2 regions of the Paenibacillus sp. FSL F4-0097 genome follow, and region 2 is predicted to be linked to the other one. Evidence: riboswitches for the same ligand, from Rfam matches in the RefSeq annotation. Region 2 holds a riboswitch; the other holds the start of a gene.

Region 1 (11,428 bases), 3.0 Mb from region 2:
TAGATGCGGGTTATGAATTGTTTCTGACTGGGCACTCGCTAGGAGGTAATCTAGCCCTATATTCCTCTTTTATATTACCTGAGAATTTACGGAATCAGCTAACTTCCGCATCAACGTTTAATGCACCGGGATTTAATGGAACCTTGCTTGATAAACACAGGGCCACTATAGATGATTTGAATGAGAATGACAAAATTAAAGAGTTCAGAAATAAAAATGACATCGTTCCGGCCTTATTTCAAAATCCATCGGCAGGTATTTACATTGATACTGAATCTGAAAGGAATACCGTGCTGCCACATCATTCCTTATTCTCACTAAAGATCGACGGGAACAATGAGTCCTTTCAACGTTCAGAGTCACAGACTCGGGCTTTGGTTCCTAACCTTGTGCATAATATTACAGTTGGTTTAGAAATTGTGCCGGGGCCACTAAAGGAAGCATTGGTTGAAGGGATTTTTAAAGTATTGGATGGGGAAGTAGATCTGCGGCCATTAGCGTTTGCGGGAATAGCCGTAGTTGGGCTTTTAATGGTGACTGTTGGGCCCGTTGCAGTTGTTACTGCGGCGATTACTGCAGCGTTAGCTGCGCTCGTTGTCACTATAAAAGCTCTGGTTGCGCTTTATGTGATTGGTTTTGTAATTGACAGTGTGATTCCCTGGATTGAGCAAAAGGTGGAGGATATCAAGGAGAGAGTGGTCTCCTTTTATAATCAAAGTGTTGAATTTGTAACGAATATGGTGACAGAAGCTGTCCGAGTGACTAATTTGATCGGTGATAAAATTGAGGAGTTTTCACAAAAGGTAAAGCACGCAGTCTCTGATTTTATGACGAAATTAAAAGAGGGCTTTAATCGTTTTGTAGAGAATGCCATTCAGTATATTGAAGCTCAGAAGGAATATTGGATTAGTGTAAAAGACAAAGCAATGAAGAAAATGGGGGATATATTCCAAAGTGTAAAATCTAAAATTAAGAAAACTAAGGAAGAATTTATCGCTGGCGTACGCACGATTAAAGATTCAGCGATCAGCAAAGTCAAATCGACCGTAACGAAAACCATAACGAAGATTGCAGTTGCATCTGCTAGTGTCATTCAAGGAGCCAAGATTTTGGCGAATATGGATAAACTGGAGAGCCTGCAGAAAAGTCTGGTGCGTAAGGAAGAGAGCATTGCTGAAGCCGTCGAGAGGATATTATCTATAGCTTCTGGAGTCAGTTCTAACGTGGGCAGGACTTACAGTGAATCTTATGTTCAAGCTCAATTAAGAGAAGTTCAACGTTTAAGCAATGAAGTCCGGACACAGAAAAATCGTGTAACAACAGCGATTAACGGAAAAACTGCAGGTTTAAGATACACAGTTACAAAATATCGAGAGATTGAATCCAAAATTGTTGCAGCTGCCCGTGCAAGTACTACCACAATACATCTTAACTAATTATATCAGGAAATAGAAAGATAAATTGAGAGGAGTAATTATATGAAAAAATTAATCAGTTCTCTACTTTTATTACTAATGGTATCCCTGATGACTTCTGCATTTTCAGGTTTTGCAGCAAGTCTTCCATTGAGGGTAGTAGTAAATGGAGAAAAAGTTATTTTTCCAGACGCCCAGCCTTTTATCGATGCGCAGCAAAGAGTACAGCTACCCGTGCGTTTTATAAGTGAAGCGCTTGGAGCTAAGGTGTTATGGGACAGTAAGGCCAAAAAGGCAACAATCTCGCTTGAAGGCAAAACAATGGGTGTCTATATCGGGAAAAAGAGTTATGAGCTCAATGGAAAAACAAAACAAATGGACACGGCAGCATTGTTCAAACAGTCAAGAACCTTTGTCCCACTTCGATTTGTATATGAAGGACTCGGTGTAAACGTGAAATGGGATGATGCTGTGAAGACGGTCTACATCACTACTCCTTCAGGTGAAATAGCTACCTCTGATAAGCCTGCTACGGGAGAATCAACGAATGGAGCGAAGACGGTAACGATTCATGGGTTTGAAATCCCGTATACTCAATTGGGGGCCAATCTAGAGTCGACTTATATTACCGATTCACAGCTGACAGTATACAACAATGATGATCGGAAAGCAGGTCAGTATCTTTTTCAAATTACAATTACATTTACTAATATAGGCTCTGACCCTGCACTGGAAGCGAAGGAAGCGGAGAATATTCTTAGACAAAACATTGAGGGCGATGTCGTAGATTCGATTATGAAGTATGTTAGAACAAAAACAAAAAGAATGGATGAGCTAGATTATAAAGTCTTCCAAAGCAAAGATTATAAAATTGATGTAGACTCTCCTGGTATGGGGGATATAGGAATCGCAGTATGGCCGAAGTAGGAGAGGTGAAGGTATGAAAAAATCGATATGGCTTAGTATAGTGACAATATTCTTATTCCAATCTATAGCTTCTTCAGTTTTCTCTGAAGAGTCAGTGAATGATACATCTAACAATCTTCCAAAAACAGCGACAGCTTTTATCGAGAAGATCAATAAAGATATGGCGGAGCTCTATAAAAAATCTAATTATTACACAATGGAGACTAATAAAGGAAAGTTAAGAGAGGATTTGTTGCAAAACCAGATAAAATCTAACAATAGTAATTTTGAGATTGTTTATGGTGGAAATCATGAATGGCTGGAGCATAGCAATATGTTTGCTTTTTCCGGGTATTCGATTGATGGGGACTCGGTCTCAACTGAGGGAGCTCCATGGTATGCTGGATGGAGCGGGATTCAAATTCAGAATTTTAATATGATTAAGGAACCTTGGAAGGACTCTGGCGTAAAATCAAGCTACAAAATTAGAAAAAATGATTTTGATGCATTTGTAGGTCGGGATATTGAGTATCTAGCAAATTCCGGCGGGACTTTTGAGCAGGCGATTCTTACTGGACTAAACCTGAACTATGCCGGTAAGAAATATGAACGGTTCATCTATAACAATCAAGACAAGGAGTATAAAGACAGGGTTGTATACACTCAGAATACTACACCGTCTAAGGGAGGGCGATGGATAGATTATGTTCACGTCTTGCAACCGCCTACCTATCTGTCTTGGGGATCAGGGAGGATTTACATCCAAGGTTCCAACGGAAATATTACTTACTTAGGCATTCCTATCGCACCGTTTATTTTGCAGGTAAATGATTTATCCCCTCATTTCGAAACTTTGCCAACCGGCGCGGTAGCTGGACAAGAGGTAACCGTTGGAATCAGGCTCAGATCCAGCTTCGCCACGCAGAAAACAACAGATTACGCTTGGAAGATCACGAGTAACGGAAAGGAAATCCCTGTAAGATACCATGGTCATGCGTCAACGTTAGCAGGTGAAATTATGCTTGCGGCTAATACGGCTGACAATATTCTTTTCGCGACATTTACAATGCCTGATGAGGACGTATACATCCAGTTTAATCTGAACAGGCTGAAGTCACCTAATGAAGTCTTTTACGGAAATAATGAGATTTACGGATGGATTAAGAAGATCAACTCGATGCCAACAACTAAAGGCTCCTTCGATCTGGATTATAATGTGTTATCGAAAAAAGTGAAATTCGGGTTAGCCGATGGTGCTGCTATAAAGGCTGTTCTACAACCGCAATATTCTGATTTTACTTGGAGTGGGAATGCTACAGGCGCTTTGGAAGTAATCAATAATTCGGATACTATCTATCGTTATTTCCGTGTGGAGAATAATCCGCTGGTTAACGATGCCGCCAGTACTATAGTTAGGCAACCTGACATCATAGCTAGTCTACAGCGTCCTGATTTTGGTGATGATCCTGTTAACGGTAAGTGGTACATTAATCCGGCTCCGTATACACCTAATCAAAAGTCAGGTAATATCAGTTTCCAGGGTACTGTGAGCAGAAATTTCACTCGTAATTATCAGGTGTGCAGCACAACTAAGAACGGGCAAGGTAAAGATGTTGAATCTTGTCAAACGTATACGGAGAGCGGCAGCACTTCAGCTCCGTTTACACCAGGTGAGGATGTCAAAACCATTCGGACCTATATTTATAACGGGGCCAAACAAATAGCACCTAAGCTGTACAAGAATTCAATAGACAAGAATAAAGCGGATTCTTTGATTCGAAAGCTCCTCTGGACAAGTGAGCCTTACAATTATAATGTAATCCGCTGGATGGCTCATGAAGATGAGAATAAGAACTTACAGGATTGGACGAAAGTAAAGGGGCAATTCGAACGAATCTTCACACAACAGGCAAGCGGAGACATCGGTTGGAAGGTAGAGAATAGCATGGCTCAAGCTTATAAGAAAGCCAGAGCTACCGCTAAAAAAATGCTTAACGACAAATCTAATTATGATACCGCCGTGTTTGCGACGGATAAGCAACTTCAAGGGTATGATTATCCGATTAAATCCGGATATTATTTTAATCCTGTTGGAACGTATACCTTTACACTGGAGACAGTTACGTTTAAAGATACGGATAAAGACACGAAGGACCATAAGGATCTTGTTGAGGAACTTACGAATTCTTTCCGATATGAAACTGATCTTATGTATATCAATAATGATAAAGTTGCGGTCAATCTGCGGAATGAACCACTGAGCAAAAACGGGAATAACTTTGCAAGAAAGCCAGCAGCTTTATCCGTAGAGGATAACACCGGAGTGAATGATGCGAAATTGTTGACGGTGGAGAACAGCTTTACTAAAGATGTGGAAGAGATCCCATATTCACAAGAAAGAGAAAGTGATAATGGCACCCATGAATTCTGGAAGAATATATTAGAGGGTTACTCACAGTCTAGTACACTGGGAAGCTTCGACAATTTCAAATACCGTGAATATGTGGGCTTGAATCAGAATATGTACAAGATCACGGAAAAGTCTACGGTGACGATTACGATTAATAAGGACCATATTCCTGTCTATACTACAGCTGAAATGCCAGATGGGAAGTACTATGTTAAGGCTTGGTTGGCAGATGTGGAGCTCTCCAAGAGTACCAACGCATACAAATCACTGGGCAAGCTTGTCGGCATTAAGCCGCTGGATCAAATTGAGGTTACGGTAAAAGGCTCTATGTTTGATGACTTAAATAATTAAACAACAATAGTCTCCCTTCATGCAAAATAGCATGAAGGGAGTTTTATTATTGTGATAGCGCTTCATCCAACGTATAATAAGGGCTGTTGATTGTTTTTTTATATTGTTTTTTATTTTCACACTGGATGGCGGATTATTGCTTATTGGAGAAGGGAGATAGTTGCTATGAAGTTATTGGGAGCGATTGAAGCAGGCGGAACGAAGTTTGTATGCGGGATTGGTTATGAGGACGGTACCATTCTGGACCGAGTTAGCTTTCCGACAACAACACCGGAAGAAACGATGGGACTCGTAATCGACTATTTTAATGGGAAGAATGTAGAAGCTTTTGGTATTGGATCGTTTGGACCGATTGATCCCGTGCTGGACAGCCCTACTTATGGTTACATAACAACGACACCAAAACCTCACTGGGGACAATATAATCTGGTAGGCACAATGGCTGAGCAATTTAACGTGCCGATCGGTTTTGATACGGATGTGAATGGTGCAGCGCTTGCGGAAAGTAAATGGGGAGCGGCTAAAGGTCTGGACAGCTGCCTTTATATTACGGTTGGGACAGGTATTGGAGCGGGAGCAGTTGTTGGAGGTCAGATGGTGCATGGATTGTCTCATCCTGAGATGGGACATATTCTAGTTCGCAGACATCCAGAGGACACGTTTGAGGGCTACTGCCCTTATCATAGCGATTGCCTTGAAGGGTTAGCCGCAGGTCCGGGGATTGGCAAACGCTGGGGACAACCAGCAGGCGAGCTACCTGTTGACCATCCAGCTTGGGATATGGAAGCTCATTATCTTGCACATGCACTTATGAATTACGTGCTGATTCTGTCTCCCGAAAAAATCGTAATGGGCGGTGGGGTCATGAAGCAAAGCCACTTGTTCCCGCTAATCCGTACCAAGCTGCAGGAGCTGCTTAAAGGTTATGTTCAGCATCCAGCGCTCAATACCGATATTGATAATTACGTTGTGCCACCGCAGCTTGGAGATAATGCAGGACTTGCAGGTGCGATTGGACTGGCAACCTTAGCTTTGGCAAGAAACTAGTATAAAAAGATATTGACTGTTAGGAAATATATGGTATTGTAGGATCTAACAGTATAGCATTTAATGAGGGAGCACCTCTTTCACGTTTATCGTGAGAGTGGTGCTTTTTTGCGTTTTCCGAGTCTGACAGTGTGGGATTCACACCAGCGAAGAGTAGTTCAGACCCGGTAGGTATAGTGCTTGCTGAAGACTAGAAAGGCAGGGATGAATATGCAAATTGTATTTATGAATCGCTTATCCAGAATATCTGGGGTGGATCAAGAGGTGTTCGCTCAGCTATGGATTGGAGAGGAAGAAGGAGTGTGGAGCCTGGGCTGGCGTGATTTTTCAGACGGTGAGGAGACGCAGGAGCATTTGTGGTATGCGGGTGGTTCTTGGAATGAAATGCTCTGTGTTTACAGGCATGAGCTGGCGGTGAAGATGGGGGATGGCTATCGGCCGTTGATTGATGGCGTATTTCATGAAGAAGACGGCCTTACTGGGCGCAATCAGGAGCAGCTAAGGCTGCAATATTACAGTGAATATAATGGGAACGAAGCTATTTATGAGGAGTTATGTGCTTGGCGCCGCAGCCGAGCTTCTAGTGAACGGAAAGCCCCTTACATTCTTGCCAGCAATCGTTTGTTACGTTTGATAAGCACTTTCTTGCCGCATACACCAGAGGAGCTGCTGCAGATCCCTGGTGTAGGGGAAGGAAAGGTAGCCCAATATGGCACGGATTGGTTGGCTATAACCTCTACGGCTGCAAGGGAACATTCCTTCCCTTTGAACTGGGTTCACCAAGAAATTGAGGAGGACTCTTTTGTATCCTGGCTCTATAAACAGAAAGAGGTCAAATATAAGAAACAGCTAGAAAGACTGCGATTACGGCGAATTCTGCTGCAAGGGATCGAGAATGGGTTAGGGTTAGAACAGCTTAAGGTGAACAGTGGAGTGAACCGTCGCGAACTGATTGAAGCGGTAGAGGAGCTGGAAAGAGAAGGTTATTGCGTGGAGAAACTGATCGAGGTAGAACTGAAAAATATGCCGCAGAATGAACAGGAAGCGATATGGAATGCCTATGTAGAGGCAGGAGATCTTTTTCTAAAGCCAGTGCTGCATAAGGTGTATGGGGAGGATTTTTCAGCAGCAGAAGGGCTGGATAGCTATTATGAACGTCTGCGGCTGATCCGCATTCGTTTCCGGCGGGAGCAAGCTCCTAAAGTGGGCGTGGCGACCAGTTTCTAGTAGCTTTTCCTCATATCAAAAAGACGAAGGCTTCCTTACACCATAGGGTTAAAGGGCCTTCGTCTTGCCTATTCGTCCGTTTATTTTCATAGCCATTCTTTCTTGCGGAATACATACAGCATCCCACAGCCTAACGTCAACATTAGACCTATCACGGCAAAATAGCCGTATTTCGTATGCAACTCAGGCATATGATCAAAGTTCATCCCATAGATTCCGGTAATTACGGTCAAAGGCATGAATATCGTTGTAATCGCGGTAAATACTCTCATAATTTCATTGGCGCGGTTGGCGATACTGGATTGGTAGGCCTCACGTAAGTTGCCCATGAGATCGCGGTACGTCTCAAAGGTTTCGGATATTTTAACTGCATTTTCATAAATGTCGCTAAAATACTTCTGCAGCTGATCATCAATCAGACGGAGGTCTTTTTTGTTCAGGGTATTGATAACCTCTTTCTGTGGTCCCAGCATCTTCTTTAACCATAAGATCTCACTTCGCAGACCGATAATCTCACTCAGATGAGATTTCTTGGTATGCATTAGAATATCCTCTTCAAGCTTCTCAATCCGGGCTTCAATTCGGTCACCTACGGAGAAATAATTATCTACGACAAGGTCGATAAGCAGGTAAAGGAATTGGTCTGGTTCGCTAACCTCTTGCTCCCATAACATGGGCTTCAGGATGCGCAGCTCGTGGATCTTTTGTTTCGTTACAGTAATAATATAATGTCTGCCCAAGAATATATTGAGTGCCCGCAGGAAAATTTCCTCATCATCAAAGCGGATGCTGTTTACAACAATAAAGTAATGACTTTCGTATATTTCGATCTTTGGACGTTGATCCTCTTCACTAAGGCAATCCTCAACAGCGAGATCATGCAGGTTGAACAGGGGCTGAAGCAGCTCCAAATCCTCCACATCTGCATCAATCCAATAGAACCCTTCTGTTGGGGGTGTCAATGTTTCATCAATTTCATCAATAGGTGTAAAAACCCCTGCATTCACCAGCCGGATTTTCATCTGATTCCACTCCTTCTATCCCCGGGTCTTCACCAGGGACTGCTAATTAAGCACAGAGAAAAAAATCAGCTTGGCCGGCGTTACAATCAATACAAGAGGCCGAATGACGATTCGAGGGCATGAAGAAGAACTGCTCCCGCCGCCGGCAAGCTGATGATTATCCTGTGTGGTTGCTCATTTTGTACACTTAATTGCGAGCTCGGGTCGCCTTCCATTCTTCTTCTCACCTCTTCTTTTCGTTCAGGTATGAAATACTTGTCTAGTATAACAACGGAGTATGCCTCTTTCAAGCAAATTTATTGTTACTTTAAGGCTACTTCAGCATTGTATGGACTTGACGAAAAGGAGGTTCATGATTTAAAGTAAATTTTAAAGAAATTTAATTGAATACAGCTAAATCTTATCAAGAGCAGGTGGAGGGACTAGCCCTATGAAACCCGGCAACCGGCGTGTGAACGCACGGTGCTAATTCTTGCGGAACTTTGCTGACGACTAAACCCCGTCCAAAAGTTTCTGGCAGATGAGAGAGGCGCATATGACTGTAGATATGACCTTTCTCGTTTTCCGAGAAAGGTCTTTTTATTGTTCAGAAAGCCGCGATGTGACAACATAACCTAAATACAGTTAAGGAGTGGAAAGACAATGCCAATTAAAATTCCCGACAGTTTACCAGCAAAAGAAGTACTATCCGGAGAAAATATTTTTGTGATGGATGAAAGTTTGGCTTTCCATCAGGATATCCGTCCACTAAGGATTGCTATTCTGAATCTCATGCCGACTAAAGAAACGACGGAGACTCAATTGCTGCGTTTAATAGGAAATTCACCGCTGCAAGTTGATGTTACCTTGCTGCATCCACGCTCACATACTTCTAAGAATACTTCTGCTGAGCATTTGAGAAGCTTTTACAAAACTTTTGACGAGATCAGCCACCGCCGTTTGGATGGCCTTATTGTTACAGGAGCACCCGTAGAGCAAATGGAGTTTGAGGAAGTATCCTATTGGGAAGAGCTAAAAGAGATTTTTGAATGGAGCAAGGATAATGTGACCTCGACCATGCATATCTGTTGGGCGGCACAGGCAGGGTTGTATCATCATTTTGGTGTTCGTAAAGTGGCATTGCCTGAAAAATGTTTTGGTGTATTCTCCCATACGATTAATCAAAATAACATTAAATTGCTGCGCGGTTTTGACGAGGTATTCCATGTACCGCATTCCCGTCATACCGATGTCTCCCGCGAAGATATTGAGAGCAATCCAGATCTGCAGATTCTGGCAGAATCCGAAGAAGCTGGTATGTATCTAGTAGCTACGACCGACGGCAAACAAATATTTGTGACCGGACATTCCGAGTACGATCCTCTATCCCTGAAATGGGAATATGATCGTGATTTGGAGAGGGGCATGGAGATGGCCTTGCCGAAACACTATTTCCCTAAAGATGATCCAGAACGGACACCTCCTGCAGTGTGGCGTGCACATGCCAACTTATTATTCTCTAATTGGCTCAATTACTATGTATATCAAGAGACACCTTACGATATCGACCCGATTGTTTATTAAGATCAGCGCTACATTATAATTTAGGAGGCATTTATCATGGACGACAAACTTAGGATTGAAAGCAGACTGGCACAAATAGGTTCACAAGAAGATCCGGCTACCGGAGCCATTAATTTTCCTATCTATAATGCTACGGCATTCCGTCACCCGAAGCTTGGGCAGAGCACAGGTTTCGATTATAGCCGTACCAAAAGTCCGACCCGTTCCGTACTGGAGAATGCGGCTGCGGAATTGGAGTCTGGTGATGCAGGTTTTGCCTGTAGCTCTGGGATGGCGGCTATTCAAACCATATTTACCCTGTTTGGGCAAGGCGATCACTTGATCGTTTCGCTGGATCTTTACGGCGGGACCTATCGTTTGTTGGAACGAATTATGTCCAAGTTTGGAATCACTGCTTCCTATGTAGATACGAATGATTTGGATGCGCTTGAGGCTTCCCGTCTTCCAAATACAAAGGCGATATTTATTGAAACGCCAACGAATCCTTTGATGATGGTTACGGATATTGCAGCCGTTGCTACTTGGGCTCGTCATCATGGGCTGCTCACAATTGTAGACAATACACTGCTGACTCCATTTTTCCAGCGTCCTCTGGAATTAGGTGCGGATATTGTAGTCCATAGTGCTACCAAATATTTGGGCGGACACAATGATATACTTGCTGGTCTTATTGTATCTAAAGGGGCTGAATTATCCGCTGAAATAGCGATTCTACATAACTCTATTGGCGCTGTGCTTGGGCCAACAGACAGTTATCAGCTGATGAGAGGCATGAAGACACTGGCTCTGCGTATGGAACGGCACGAGAGTAATGCACTAGCAATTGCCCGCTATCTACAAGAGCACCCGGCGATTGCGGAAGTGTTCCATCCAGGCCTGCCGGATCATCCGGGATATGAAATTCAGAATCGCCAGTCCTCGGGCAATACCGGAATTTTTTCTTTCAAATTAAAAGATGCCAGATACGTAGAACCTCTGCTTCGTCATATCCGGCTTATAGCCTTCGCTGAGAGCCTCGGCGGGGTTGAATCGTTAATGACCTATCCTGCAGTACAGACGCATGCGGACATTCCTGTGGAAATTCGGAATGCGGTGGGTGTAGATGATCGGTTGCTGCGCTTCTCGGTGGGCATTGAACATGCGGAGGATCTAATTGCTGATCTGGGTCATGCTTTGGAGGCTGCGCGGGCGGAAATCGAAACGAAGTAAAAGTAACGGCAACCCAGATCGGCACCGAATTGCTGGGAAATATCGAGGATCTATCTCACCGTTGATTTAGAACTGGTGTTAGACTGAGGATGAAATAGAGCTGTCTCATAAGCCGGGAATTGGCTGCTGGGATAGCTCTTCTTTTTGGACTTTTCGCTATTGGACACAGCTGACCTTAAACGCAGCATTATTCCACATTTGGAATGTTAACGGACTCCACAGCAGCTATTGCGCTAAAAAACAGCTTTCATGAGGCTCTTTTCATGGAATAGCATCAC
Region 2 (11,428 bases):
ATTATTGATAAGGTTCGCAGCGGCGAAAGATTGAATTTGGAAGATGGCGTTTATTTATATCAAAGCAACGATTTACTTACCATTGGCCAGCTAGCGAATGAAGTCAATATCGCCAAGAATCACAATCGGGTATATTTTATCGAAAACATGAGTCTATATTTCACCAATGTTTGCGAATCGCACTGTGCATTCTGCAATTTCCGCAAAGATGATGGAGAAGAGGGAGCCTATACCCTTTCCGGTCAGGAAATGGTGCAATATGTCGAACAGCATATCCACCCAGGCGTACGTGAATTCCATATTGTTGGTGGCCATAACGACAAGGTTCCCTTCCAATATTATGTGGATTCTTTAAAAGCTTTGAACGAACGTTTCCCTGAGGTTACCTTAAAAGCCTACACTGCCGCTGAAATTGATTTTTTCACCCGTATTAGCGGTTTGAGTATTCGTGAGGTACTGGAACAATTGCGTGCTGCTGGACTGAAAACACTCACCGGTGGTGGTGCAGAAATATTATCCGACCAATATCGTAAAAAAATGCGTGTAGATAAAGCTAATGTGGAAGAATATCTGGAAGTCCATCGGACAGCACATCAGCTTGGGATGAAGACCCATACCACTATGCTGTACGGCTCCATTGAATCTCACGAAGACCGTATCCGCCATATGATGCAAATCCGTGATTTGCAGGACGAAACCAATGGCTTTATGGTATTCATTCCATTGTCCATGCAGCCTAAGAATAAAAACGCTGGCATCATGCGTCGCAACTCTGCTTATGAGGATCTGAAGACCATTGCGATCAGCAGATTGATGTTGGACAATTTCGATCACATCAAAGCGTACTTCATTAACATTGGCCCTCAGCTTACTCAAGTCGCGCTGAACTTCGGTGCATCAGATGTGCATGGCACAATTCTAAAAGAACGTATCAGCCACGCGGCTGGCGCCTTAACACCGGAAGGTCTGACTCGCGACGAATTGATCTGGCTAGTGAAAGGTGCTGGACGAATTCCTGTCGAACGTGACACTTTCTATAATGAAGTTAAGGTATACGAATAAGAAGACTACCTGAGATTTGTTATCCCATATTGGAAAGGAAGTTCGGTCAGCATGAGAACAATACTCGTTCTTGGCGGTGGCTACGGCGGCCTAGCCTTAATTCAAGAATTACTCAATAATCATCTTCCTCATGATGTTGAAATTATCTTAATTGACCGAATGCCTTATCAAGGAATCAAAACGGAATATTATGCGCTCGCCGCAGGTACCGTAACTGATTATCACCTGCGCATTCATTTTCCGGTTCACCCCCGGCTTACTGTCCGGTACGGTGAAGTGAGTTCCATTGATTTGGAGAGCAAAATAGTCAGTATGGAGTCCGGTGAGATTGTATCTTATGATCTCCTAGCCATTGCTCTTGGCTGTACCGACAATTACCACAACATCCCTGGTGCTGATCAATATACCTGCAGCATCCAGACCTTTGCTGGTACTCGGGAAACCTACCGCCGTTTAAATGATGTGAAGCCTTACGGAACGATAAACATTGTAGGTGGAGGATTGAGCGGTGTTGAATTAGCCGCAGAGCTTCGGGAAAGCCGTCCAGACCTTAACATCGCTATTCTGGATCGCGGTGAACGTGTTTTGTCTGCCTTTCCGGCAAAGCTGTCACAGTACGTAGAGGAATGGTTTCATCACCATCAGGTGCAAACGCTGGGACGAATCTCTGTATCTCATGTAGAGAAGGATTCGATTTTTAACGGTACCGAGGAAATCCTTTCAGATGTGACAGTATGGACCGCAGGGATTCAACCTGTAAAAGTAGTTCAAGATTTGAATGTGTCGAAGGACCGCGGTGGACGGATTATGCTGGATGAGTATTATCGTATACCGGATTATCCGGAGGTATATGTGATTGGTGACTGTGCCAGTCTGCCATTCGCACCAAGCGCACAAGCCGCTGGAGCACAGGGTGAGCAGGTAGCTCAGGTTATCCAAGCGACCTGGCGCGGTGAGACTCCTAAGCTTCATCCTATTCGCCTGAAGGGTACTTTAGGGTCACTAGGAAAAAAAGCAGGATTCGGACTTATGGGACAACGCTCCGTCAAAGGACGGGTTCCCCGCATCCTCAAGAGCGGAGTGCTCTGGATGTCGAAACGCACTTTAGGATAAGCCTATGATTGGTTCATAAGTATTAAAGGAAGCTACTCTCAGATAAACACGAGAGTAGCTTCCTTACGTTATTGGTGCGTATACCCTTCGGACTCAGATGACCTTATTTGCAAATTTTCAGCCTTTGAAGGAGAGTTTCGGACTCCAGTGAAGTTATTGCTTATAATGAGGTTCATTTATGCTGTTTTTCAGGTGAATAGTGACTATGGGGTCCGATAGCAATCCAAATGTAGGAAAACACTCAATATAAGGTCGCCTGAGTCCGGTGGCACCTTCACGGTAGCCCCTGCACTCTCCAATATGTTGCCTAATCGATCAAATTGGTGGATTTTGTTCAAGTAAGGTTCCAAAAAGAGGGAGCACTCCATAATTTAGATTATGGAGTGCTCCCTCTTTTTTTCTCGAGAAATTTAGTCAAGATCTATATTAAACCAAGCCTCAAGCTCTTTGATCTTGGCCTCAATTTTCTCTTCTAGCTCTGCAACAGTTTCTGCTGCAATAATGTCACCTTCAACCATGGCGAAAGGCATTAAATAACACTCTCCACAATTGTTCAGACATCCGTATTCAATGACATCATAATCTGGATTTTCCTCCAGCTTATGCATTAGCTTGTCTGTTCCATGACCCATGTTGCTGGAACAAAATTCAATAATTGGTCTCATGATGATCTCCCTATTCCGCCTAACCATTTTATTTTTTAACTTTTTGTACTATAATGAACTTACGAAAGGAGTGATTGAGAAATGAGTGAGAATGCACAAAGCACCGAAATGTATGATGAAGTACTAGAAGTGCTGGATAAGCTTCGTCCGTTCCTGCAGCGCGATGGCGGTGACGTAGAACTGGTCGATGTGGAAGACGGCATCGTTAAGTTGAAACTTATGGGTGCCTGCGGCAGCTGCCCAAGCTCCACGATCACCTTGAAAGCCGGGATTGAACGCGCCCTCCTTGAAGAAGTAGAAGGCGTTGAAGAAGTAGTTCAAGTATTCTAAATCCCGTTCAATAACCCTCCCGATTCTCCTGTAAAGGAGATCGGGATTTTCTTATTATAGAGGATTTAACATTCTCTCACAACCTTAGAACATAAAACCCGCAAGCCAACTTGGCTGCGGGTTCTTGTTATGACTATAGACGAATTTAGCTTCATTCCTTAAAACGCTGGAATGATCGCACCTTCGTACTTTTCTTCAATGAAAGCTTTAGCTTCTGGAGAATTCAGGGCAGCAACCAGCTTTTTGATGGCTTCGGAATCTTTATTGTCTTGACGGGTTACCAAAATGTTAGCATAAGGGGAATCTACACCCTCGATGAACAATGCATCTTTAGTTGGCACAAGACCAGCGTCTAGTGCAAAGTTCGTGTTGATCAAAGCAAGGTCTACCTCATCCAGTTGACGTGGGAGCATAGCTGCTTCCAACTCAATGATGTCGAGATTTTTCTTGTTTTCAGTGATATCTGCTTTTGTTGCAGCAATGTTTGTATCATCTTTCAAGGTAATCAGACCATTTTTTGCAAGTAGGATTAGTGCACGGCCACCGTTAGTAGCATCGTTCGGAATGGCAACTTTTGCACCATCAGCCAACTCATCGATCGATTTGATTTTTTTGGAATAAGCTCCAAAAGGTTCAACGTGAACGGATGCAACAGAAACCAGGTCGGTTTTATTATTTTTGTTTTGGTCATCCAGATACGGTTGGTGTTGGAAAAAGTTAGCGTCTAACTCCTTCTCATCAAGCTGCACGTTAGGTTGAATATAGTCAGTGAATTCTTTGATTTCAAGTGTAATTCCATCTTTTTCAAGCAATGGAGCAATAGCCTTCAAAATTTCAGCATGAGGAACAGGTGAGGCACCAATCACCAATTTCACTGGATCTTTAGTAGGTTCACTTGTTGCTTCTGCGTTTGGTGCTGTTGTAGCAGCCGAGCTCCCAGCATTATTAGATGCATTGTTGTTACCGCAAGCCGCAAGCACCGCAACCAGTGTCAGGCTAAAAAATGTAAGTAGTACTTTTTTCATTGTAAATCCCCCTCTAATCTATATTTTGTATTGAATAAGGATATATATGGATGTACCTTATTTCCGTGTGTAATGTTTTACGAGTCGGTCACCGGCCATTTGTAGCAATTGCACCAGTACGACAATAAATATTATAGAAACAATCATAATCTCCGTCTCATAGCGGTGGTAGCCGTAACGAATCGCCAAGTCACCTAATCCGCCGCCCCCAACCATACCAGCCATTGCTGTATAGGAGACCAGTGTAACCAGTGTGATCGTAACTCCAGCTAGCAGACCTGGACGAGCTTCTGGCAAAAGAACACGCATAACGATTTGGTTCGTCGATGCTCCCATACCTTGTGCGGCTTCGATGACTCCGCGGTCTACCTCTCTTAACGACGTCTCTACCAAACGGGCAAAAAACGGAGCTGCACCAATCACCAGAGGTGGAATCGTACCGAGTACACCAATGGAGGTTCCAACAACGGCTTTGCTGAAAGGAATTAGAGCCACCATCAAAATGATAAAGGGTACGGAACGTAGGATATTTACAAGTAATGATAAGACCGAGTAAGTTACTCTGATTACTATACTATTCGATTTCCCCCATAAATACAATAGAATTCCGAGTGGTAAACCAAGAATAATTGTGAACAATCCGGAAAAAAATATCATTTTTATAGTAGCAACCGTAGCATCCATCATTTCTTGCCAATTTAGATCTGCAAAATTCATTACGAAATCACCTCCACATCAAGGCCTTGAGCAATTAGTCTGGAGATCGTTACAGCAATTGCCTCAGCTGGCCCTTCAAACCGCACAATCATCTGTCCATAAGGCACATCTTTAATCGTTGAGATGGTACCATGTAAGATTGCAAAGCTCACACCCGTATCACGCACGACATCGGATAGTGCCGAGCCGTAAGTTTTTTCTCCGAAAAAAGTAATTTTGACAGCTTGAGAGTTATCCCCGGCAGCAGCATCAAGCGCCACTCGAAGAGGCCCTTCATTCTGTGTCTCACTGCGGATGAAATCGCGTGTAACCTCATGCTGCGGCTTGAGAAATACCTCTGTAACTTTGCCTTGTTCAACAATCCCACCACCATGTATGACCGCGACACGGTCGCAGATACTCTGGATTACATGCATTTCATGCGTGATCAGCACAATGGTCAAATGGAATCTTTTATTAATATCAAGCAGCAGCTTAAGAATGGAATCCGTTGTCTGGGGATCAAGCGCAGAAGTGGCCTCGTCACACAGCAGTACATCAGGGTCACTGGCTAGTGCCCGGGCGATGCCGACCCGCTGCTTTTGTCCTCCAGATAACTGAGAAGGATACTTATCTGTATGTTCTTCAAGCCCAACTAGAGCGAGCAGATCTTTCACTTTTGTATCAATAGCTGTTCTAGATGTACCTGCAAGTCGCAGTGGAAAGGCAATATTATCATACACAGTCGCCGAAGAAAGCAAATTGAAATGTTGAAAAATCATCCCAATCTTGCGCCGCTGTTCCTGTAATTGACCTTGGTTAAGGCTAGTGAGTTCAACACCGTCTACCCAGACCTCACCTTCTGTCGGACGTTCCAACAGATTAATGCAACGGATCAATGTACTTTTCCCCGCTCCAGAGTGGCCGATGACTCCGAATATTTCACCTTTCTCGATGGACAGATTCAATCCAGAAAGCGCTGTTGCCGCATTACTCCCTTTTCCATAAACCTTTGTTATCCCTTTTAGATTAATCAACTCTCGTCGCCCCCCCTTTATATTTCACTTATTCTATACAAAAAAACCTCCAACGATCGATGCAGATCGCAAGAGGCTCTGTGGGTTTATTAAGACAATGCCTTCTCATCTGCCAACGACCGCAACCTGCGCCATTGTAGGAATTAGCACCATGACATTTGTACAACGCTTCCCGCGCTGGATACAAATCGGTTGCCGGGCTTCATCGGGCCTATCCCTCCGCCGCTCTCGATAAGATAAAGTTATGAAATTATATTTTTTCTGAAATCGTACATACTTTAATGCAAGCATAAGTATAGTGAGTTTATCGATTTTTGTCAAAAGGAAATATATTGAACGATTACGATTTTATGCTCTTTGCCTTGCTTATTTCCTTACGCAGCTGTTCATTGCTGTAGCTGAATGCCGCGATTAATGTCTTACAGTTCATTTCGAGCGATTGTTTTAAATCCTCAAGATGGCTATCCAGATCCTCGAGCTGAATTTTATCATGCAGACCTTGATGCCGCTGCCACAGATCATCCTGCATTTCAGAATTCATATAATGAATTTCAGCATTTCTGCGCTTGCGTAAATTCTCCAATGGATCGCGGTAGGAGTTCTTGATCTGTTCCAGTTGATCCGCTAATGCAGGATGCACATTCAATAATTGAAGCTGACGCAGCACTGTAAAGTAAGAAAAGTGCGTTTTTAATTTGGATGTTTTGAGATCATAAAAATGATTCAGTACCGTCCCAAGCTTGTCCAGAAGAGAGAAAACCCGGATAAAGCCATCTTTATAAAAATAAACATAACGTGCATAATCGCCCTGTTCCACCGGTGTCATATCATCCATATAACCCGCGATCACTAATTTCCGGTAAAAAGCGGCCGCGAACCAACTTTGCTCCAGTTCATCCAGAGAGGAAATCAGTCCACGTGTCCAAATCTCCAGCTTGCGGTATTCATGGTCATTATCCTCATGGGCACTCATTTCCTTGCGCAGCAATGCTGCAAAAGTGGCCATATTCTCCATCGCATCAGCCAACACACCACTGTTCTTTCGAGGCGGCTCTCCAAGTAATACCCGCAGCATATCCCAGTCCTCCTAAAGTTTTGTTCAGCGTCTGCTTCCATGGACTGCTTCGTACAAAACTCGCGACGTAAGCATCGGCCAATCAGCTCCACGATATACCGATTTCCACTTTATTATTCCGCGGGTGAAGCGCCTCTATCCACGGAGGGAATGTTCTACCAAGGCGGTGGAATCATTGGGTTCGTTACATTTTTTCCAGACACGACACTACCCGCACGATTTAGCTGCCAGACTCTTACACTCATATAACATAAGACACCAAACAAACTGGCAATCAGCAAAATATGAGCCAAAGCGGCAAATATGTACAATCTTTCATTATCTAGGGTGTAAACCACAGCCGCCCCACTAAACACCTGCATCAAGCATAACAGCACTGCAGCTACACCTAGCGCTCTAAGCTCTGGATAATCCTTATGTTTCCAAAATGCTAAATGCCCAAGCAGCGCAGTAAGCATGAATAAGAGCAAAGCCGCAATCCGATGCGTAAAAACAACACCTACACCTCCAGAAAGCTCCGGAACCCATTCTCCATTACAAAGCGGCCATCCCGAACACCCGCCCTGTGAATCCGTATGACTTACAAAGGCTCCAATATACACGACAATATAAGAATAGATGGCAGTAAAACAAGTTAAATTGCGAAAAGCCTTACTTACGGGCTTCTTTTGAGCTTCCAACGTATGATCATATTCGCGCGATTCATGCCATCTCTTGGTTCCAAGAGCCAACATCATAGCGCTCGAAAAGGCGATCAAAGAAAAACCCATATGCAGCGCCATTACAGCAGCAGATTGAGATTTAATTACTGCAAGCGCTCCCATACCACCTTGAACGATGACGAATAATAAAGTCATAAATGCATAGCCCAGCAAATCGCGCCGAGTACGGGCATAACGCCAAAAAGCAAACATCGAGGCAAGTGAGAATAACCCTGCCAAACCGCTAAACAAGCGATGGGTGTATTCAATCATCGAGCCTATAGTATAAGCCGGAATTAATTTCCCATGACAGAGCGGCCATTCATTTCCGCATTCCAAGCCCGATCCAGTCTTCGTCACTACCGCTCCTCCGAGTACAGCGAGGAACATGATAAGGCAAGTAAGATAACTAAGCCATTTCAACTGATTTGTCGTCAAAAATATCACCCGCAGTTTTTAGTAATGAAGAAGCAGCCAGACTTATATTTCAAAAAACCACCGCTTTTGCACAAACAGGCGAAAGCGGTGGTTCCTTAGGAATTACTTTTGAAGGCTTTGATGCACTTGGACCGCTTTATCAAGGAAATTTTCAATCTCTTCACGGGATTTGCGCAATTTATTAACGAATCTAACCAATTCCCGTCCATCCGAATATGCGACGAAGCTTGGAATACCCATAATATTTTGTTCTTGGCTAACATCGCCCACGGCATCAACATCTACCTCAACCAGTGTAAGGCGGTCTGCATAAGCCTGCTCTACCTCTGGGATAAAAGGATCGATAAATTTGCAATCCGAGCACCAGTCAGCCTTGAAGATGGCCACTGTTAATCGAGGTGATTGAATGGCTACCTGAAATTCAGCAGGAGAACTAATTTTGTCCATGATTTACTCAGTCCCTTCTTCAATATCTGTCTATTTTCTACTCTTTAAGTGAAGCAAAATGCAGGGTAGAAGTCAAACCTATTCTCTCATACGAACACGTGCAGGCTGTAACTTCATCAGCGGATTCAATAATTTTTGCAGCGCCCGCGGATAACTGGAGATTTCCTGTTTAGTCAGCACGCCCAGCACAATAAGCAGTACTAGATAAATAACAACAACTGCTGCTCCTACAACAAGACAAGTGATCAGAAACGCCAAACGTGCCGGCATCAGATCTGTTAACAGAATCCCAGCCTCATTCAAGCCATAACCAATCCCGCCGGACACAAGTACCGCAATCGCGAAACCGCCCCAACGTTTGCCCATAATTTCAAAAGGCACGATCGATTTCAGCATGCGTAAGTTAAGCAAAGTAATGACCACGAAACAAAGTGCTGTTGCACCGATGATTCCGTAGATGCCAAATACCTTACTAAGTAATAAGCTTGCCACTAATTTTACAATAATACCCGCTAACACATAATACATGGAAATTCGCGATTTGCCCATACCTAACAAAATAGAGTTCGTTGTCATCATCGTAATCTGAAAGATCGTTCCTAAAGTAAGCATGGCTACGATACCACTGCCATCTAAACTGGCGAACAATAATCCATTTACAGAATAAGCAGCTGCTACAAGCGCCAATACAATCGGCATCCCTGTCAAAATAGAAATCCGCAGAGCAAGCGTTATCTGCTTTTTCAAATGCCCCTCATCACGGCGGGCATAGGCAGCCGAAATGATCGGAATCAATGAAGTTCCAAGTGCGATAGCTAGAACAGGTGGAATGCCCGCTACACTCTGAGCACGATTGGATAAAATACCTAGCGCTGAAGTGGCACTATCCCTACCTATCTGATCAATCAATAATCGTACCGTAAGAGAAGTGTCAATTACATTCACAACCGGAATCGTAAGGGAAGACAGCACAATGGGAATAGACAGTGTAAAAATATCCTTGTAGATACCCCAAATCGGTAATTTTTGAGCAGTATCATAATTCAATCCTAATTGCTTGTCCTCACGGCGAAGTTTGACTGCAAAATAAATCATTACGCCAAACGCCGCGATACTACCGATCACGCTACCAAAGGATGCTCCCGCAGCAATTGTAGTGTTGCTATAACCTTGATGTAATAAAATATAAGCCAGCAAAATAGCGGTCAGTACGCGAGCGAATTGCTCCACGATCTGAGAAATCCCACCTGCCATCATATTGTTGCGGCCTTGAAAATATCCACGCATCATCGCTATTGCCGGAAAAAGCAGCAGCGCAGGCGCAATAGCTTTTATCGCCATCGCCGATTCAGGGACATCAGCAATATGAGTTGCATAAAATGGAGCCCCTATGTACAGCAAGACAGTCATAAACACCCCTGCAGCCACTGAAAACAGCAGTGCAGCATGATACACTTGTCTCGCCTCTTCAGGACGATTCAAGGCGTATCGTTCAGAGACCATTTTGCTGAGTGTACTTGGAATCCCAGCGGTGGCTACGGTTAGAAGCATTAAATAGATATTGTTAGAAACTCCGAACGATGCTCTCCCCACACCGTCAAAGATATGGTCCAGCGGCACCCGCTGGACAAGCCCGAGTACCCTTGCCACCAAAGCTGCAGCAGCAAGGATAAGCGTGCCTTTAACAAAAGACTCTTTCTTGGACAAACTCTTTCCCCTTCTTCACTGTTAAATTAAAACCGGGCGACCCATATAAAAAAGAGGACGACCATAATTACCTGCAACACGATTTTGACCAAGGTGCTGCTAAATAAGCCGAGTATGGAGCCAACACTTACCTTAGCAGCTTTAGAAGGTGAAGATCCCACGATCAATTCTCCAATAAAAGCCCCTAGAAATGGCCCAATGATAAGACCAAAAGCCGGGATAACAAAAGGTCCCAAGATCAGCCCGATCGTGCTCCCGATAATCGATGAACGTGAGCCGCCAAATTTTTTGACACCCCACGCTCCTACAACATAATCAGCAACAAAAAGAACTACAACAATCAGTGTTTGAATAATCCAGAACCAAACCCCAAAGGGCTCAAAAGAAAAGAACCAGCCGTATACAAAAAAGGCAAGATAGATCGCTAACGCACCCGGCAGTATGGGATACACAGCCCCTGCCAATCCTACAGCAAACAAAACAATGATAAGAATCCAACCCAGGATCGTCAATTCCTTAACCTCCTACTAGCATAATGCTCCATGGATTCACTTCGCAGTACTGCTTTTATTATTTGCTGCCTACAGAGGCTGCAGCTTCGGTAAAGATATACTTTTGGATGACCTCGGCAATCCCGTCTTGATTATTGGTCGCCACCACAACATCAGCCTCTTGTTTAACCGTCTTTTGCGCGTTGCCCATGGCAACCCCAAGTCCAGCCTGCTGGATCGCCGCCAGATCGTTAAGGCTGTCGCCCACAGCTACAACTTGCGACATTTCTATTCCCAGCAGCTTGCAGACTTCCTTTATTCCTGCTGCCTTATTCACGCCTAGAGGATTAATCTCCAGATTGTGCGGAGAAGAGTTCGTAATCTCCAGTCCACCCATATCTTGAAGACGAAGCAACAGCTTATGGCGAAGCTCATCATCTTCAGTGTGATAACCGAACTTAAGCCATTCTCTACCCGTTACATCCCCATCCCAGTTATCCTGTTTGAGAACTTCGTCCAGAGAATAAGCCCAGAACCAGATGTCATCTGCTTTTGCAAGATCATACATTTCTTGTACCAGCTTGGGATCCATTAGCGATCTCCGGTATATTTCATGTGGCGCTCTCCACACCTCACTGCCG

The links. Region 2 has a riboswitch for S-adenosylmethionine ahead of MHH86_RS26155 (methionine ABC transporter ATP-binding protein). Riboswitches for the same ligand answer to the same signal wherever they lie in the genome.
Region 1: another riboswitch for S-adenosylmethionine. It lies ahead of metA (homoserine O-succinyltransferase); the one in region 2 lies ahead of MHH86_RS26155 (methionine ABC transporter ATP-binding protein).

Annotation. Positions count from the first base shown of each region.
Region 1 is NZ_CP151965.1:1,891,304-1,902,731, forward strand. It holds gene MHH86_RS08225 (Mbeg1-like protein) at 1-1,436, shown strand, start outside; gene MHH86_RS08230 (copper amine oxidase N-terminal domain-containing protein) at 1,479-2,342, shown strand; gene MHH86_RS08235 (hypothetical protein) at 2,356-5,082, shown strand; gene MHH86_RS08240 (ROK family protein) at 5,248-6,129, shown strand; gene MHH86_RS08245 (HRDC domain-containing protein) at 6,340-7,356, shown strand; gene corA (magnesium/cobalt transporter CorA) at 7,443-8,378, opposite strand; SAM riboswitch class I at 8,776-8,905, shown strand; gene metA (homoserine O-succinyltransferase) at 9,021-9,941, shown strand; gene MHH86_RS08260 (PLP-dependent transferase) at 9,978-11,150, shown strand.
Region 2 is NZ_CP151965.1:5,811,422-5,822,849, forward strand. It holds gene mqnE (aminofutalosine synthase MqnE) at 1-1,062, shown strand, start outside; gene MHH86_RS26130 (NAD(P)/FAD-dependent oxidoreductase) at 1,114-2,175, shown strand; gene MHH86_RS26135 (YuzB family protein) at 2,586-2,840, opposite strand; gene MHH86_RS26140 (NifU family protein) at 2,922-3,170, shown strand; gene MHH86_RS26145 (MetQ/NlpA family ABC transporter substrate-binding protein) at 3,329-4,195, opposite strand; gene MHH86_RS26150 (methionine ABC transporter permease) at 4,253-4,912, opposite strand; gene MHH86_RS26155 (methionine ABC transporter ATP-binding protein) at 4,912-5,928, opposite strand; SAM riboswitch class I at 6,031-6,166, opposite strand; gene MHH86_RS26160 (Cthe_2314 family HEPN domain-containing protein) at 6,269-7,003, opposite strand; gene MHH86_RS26165 (COX15/CtaA family protein) at 7,159-8,142, opposite strand; gene MHH86_RS26170 (thioredoxin family protein) at 8,245-8,589, opposite strand; gene MHH86_RS26175 (polysaccharide biosynthesis protein) at 8,668-10,296, opposite strand; gene MHH86_RS26180 (DUF456 family protein) at 10,323-10,808, opposite strand; gene MHH86_RS26185 (Cof-type HAD-IIB family hydrolase) at 10,867-11,428, opposite strand, start outside.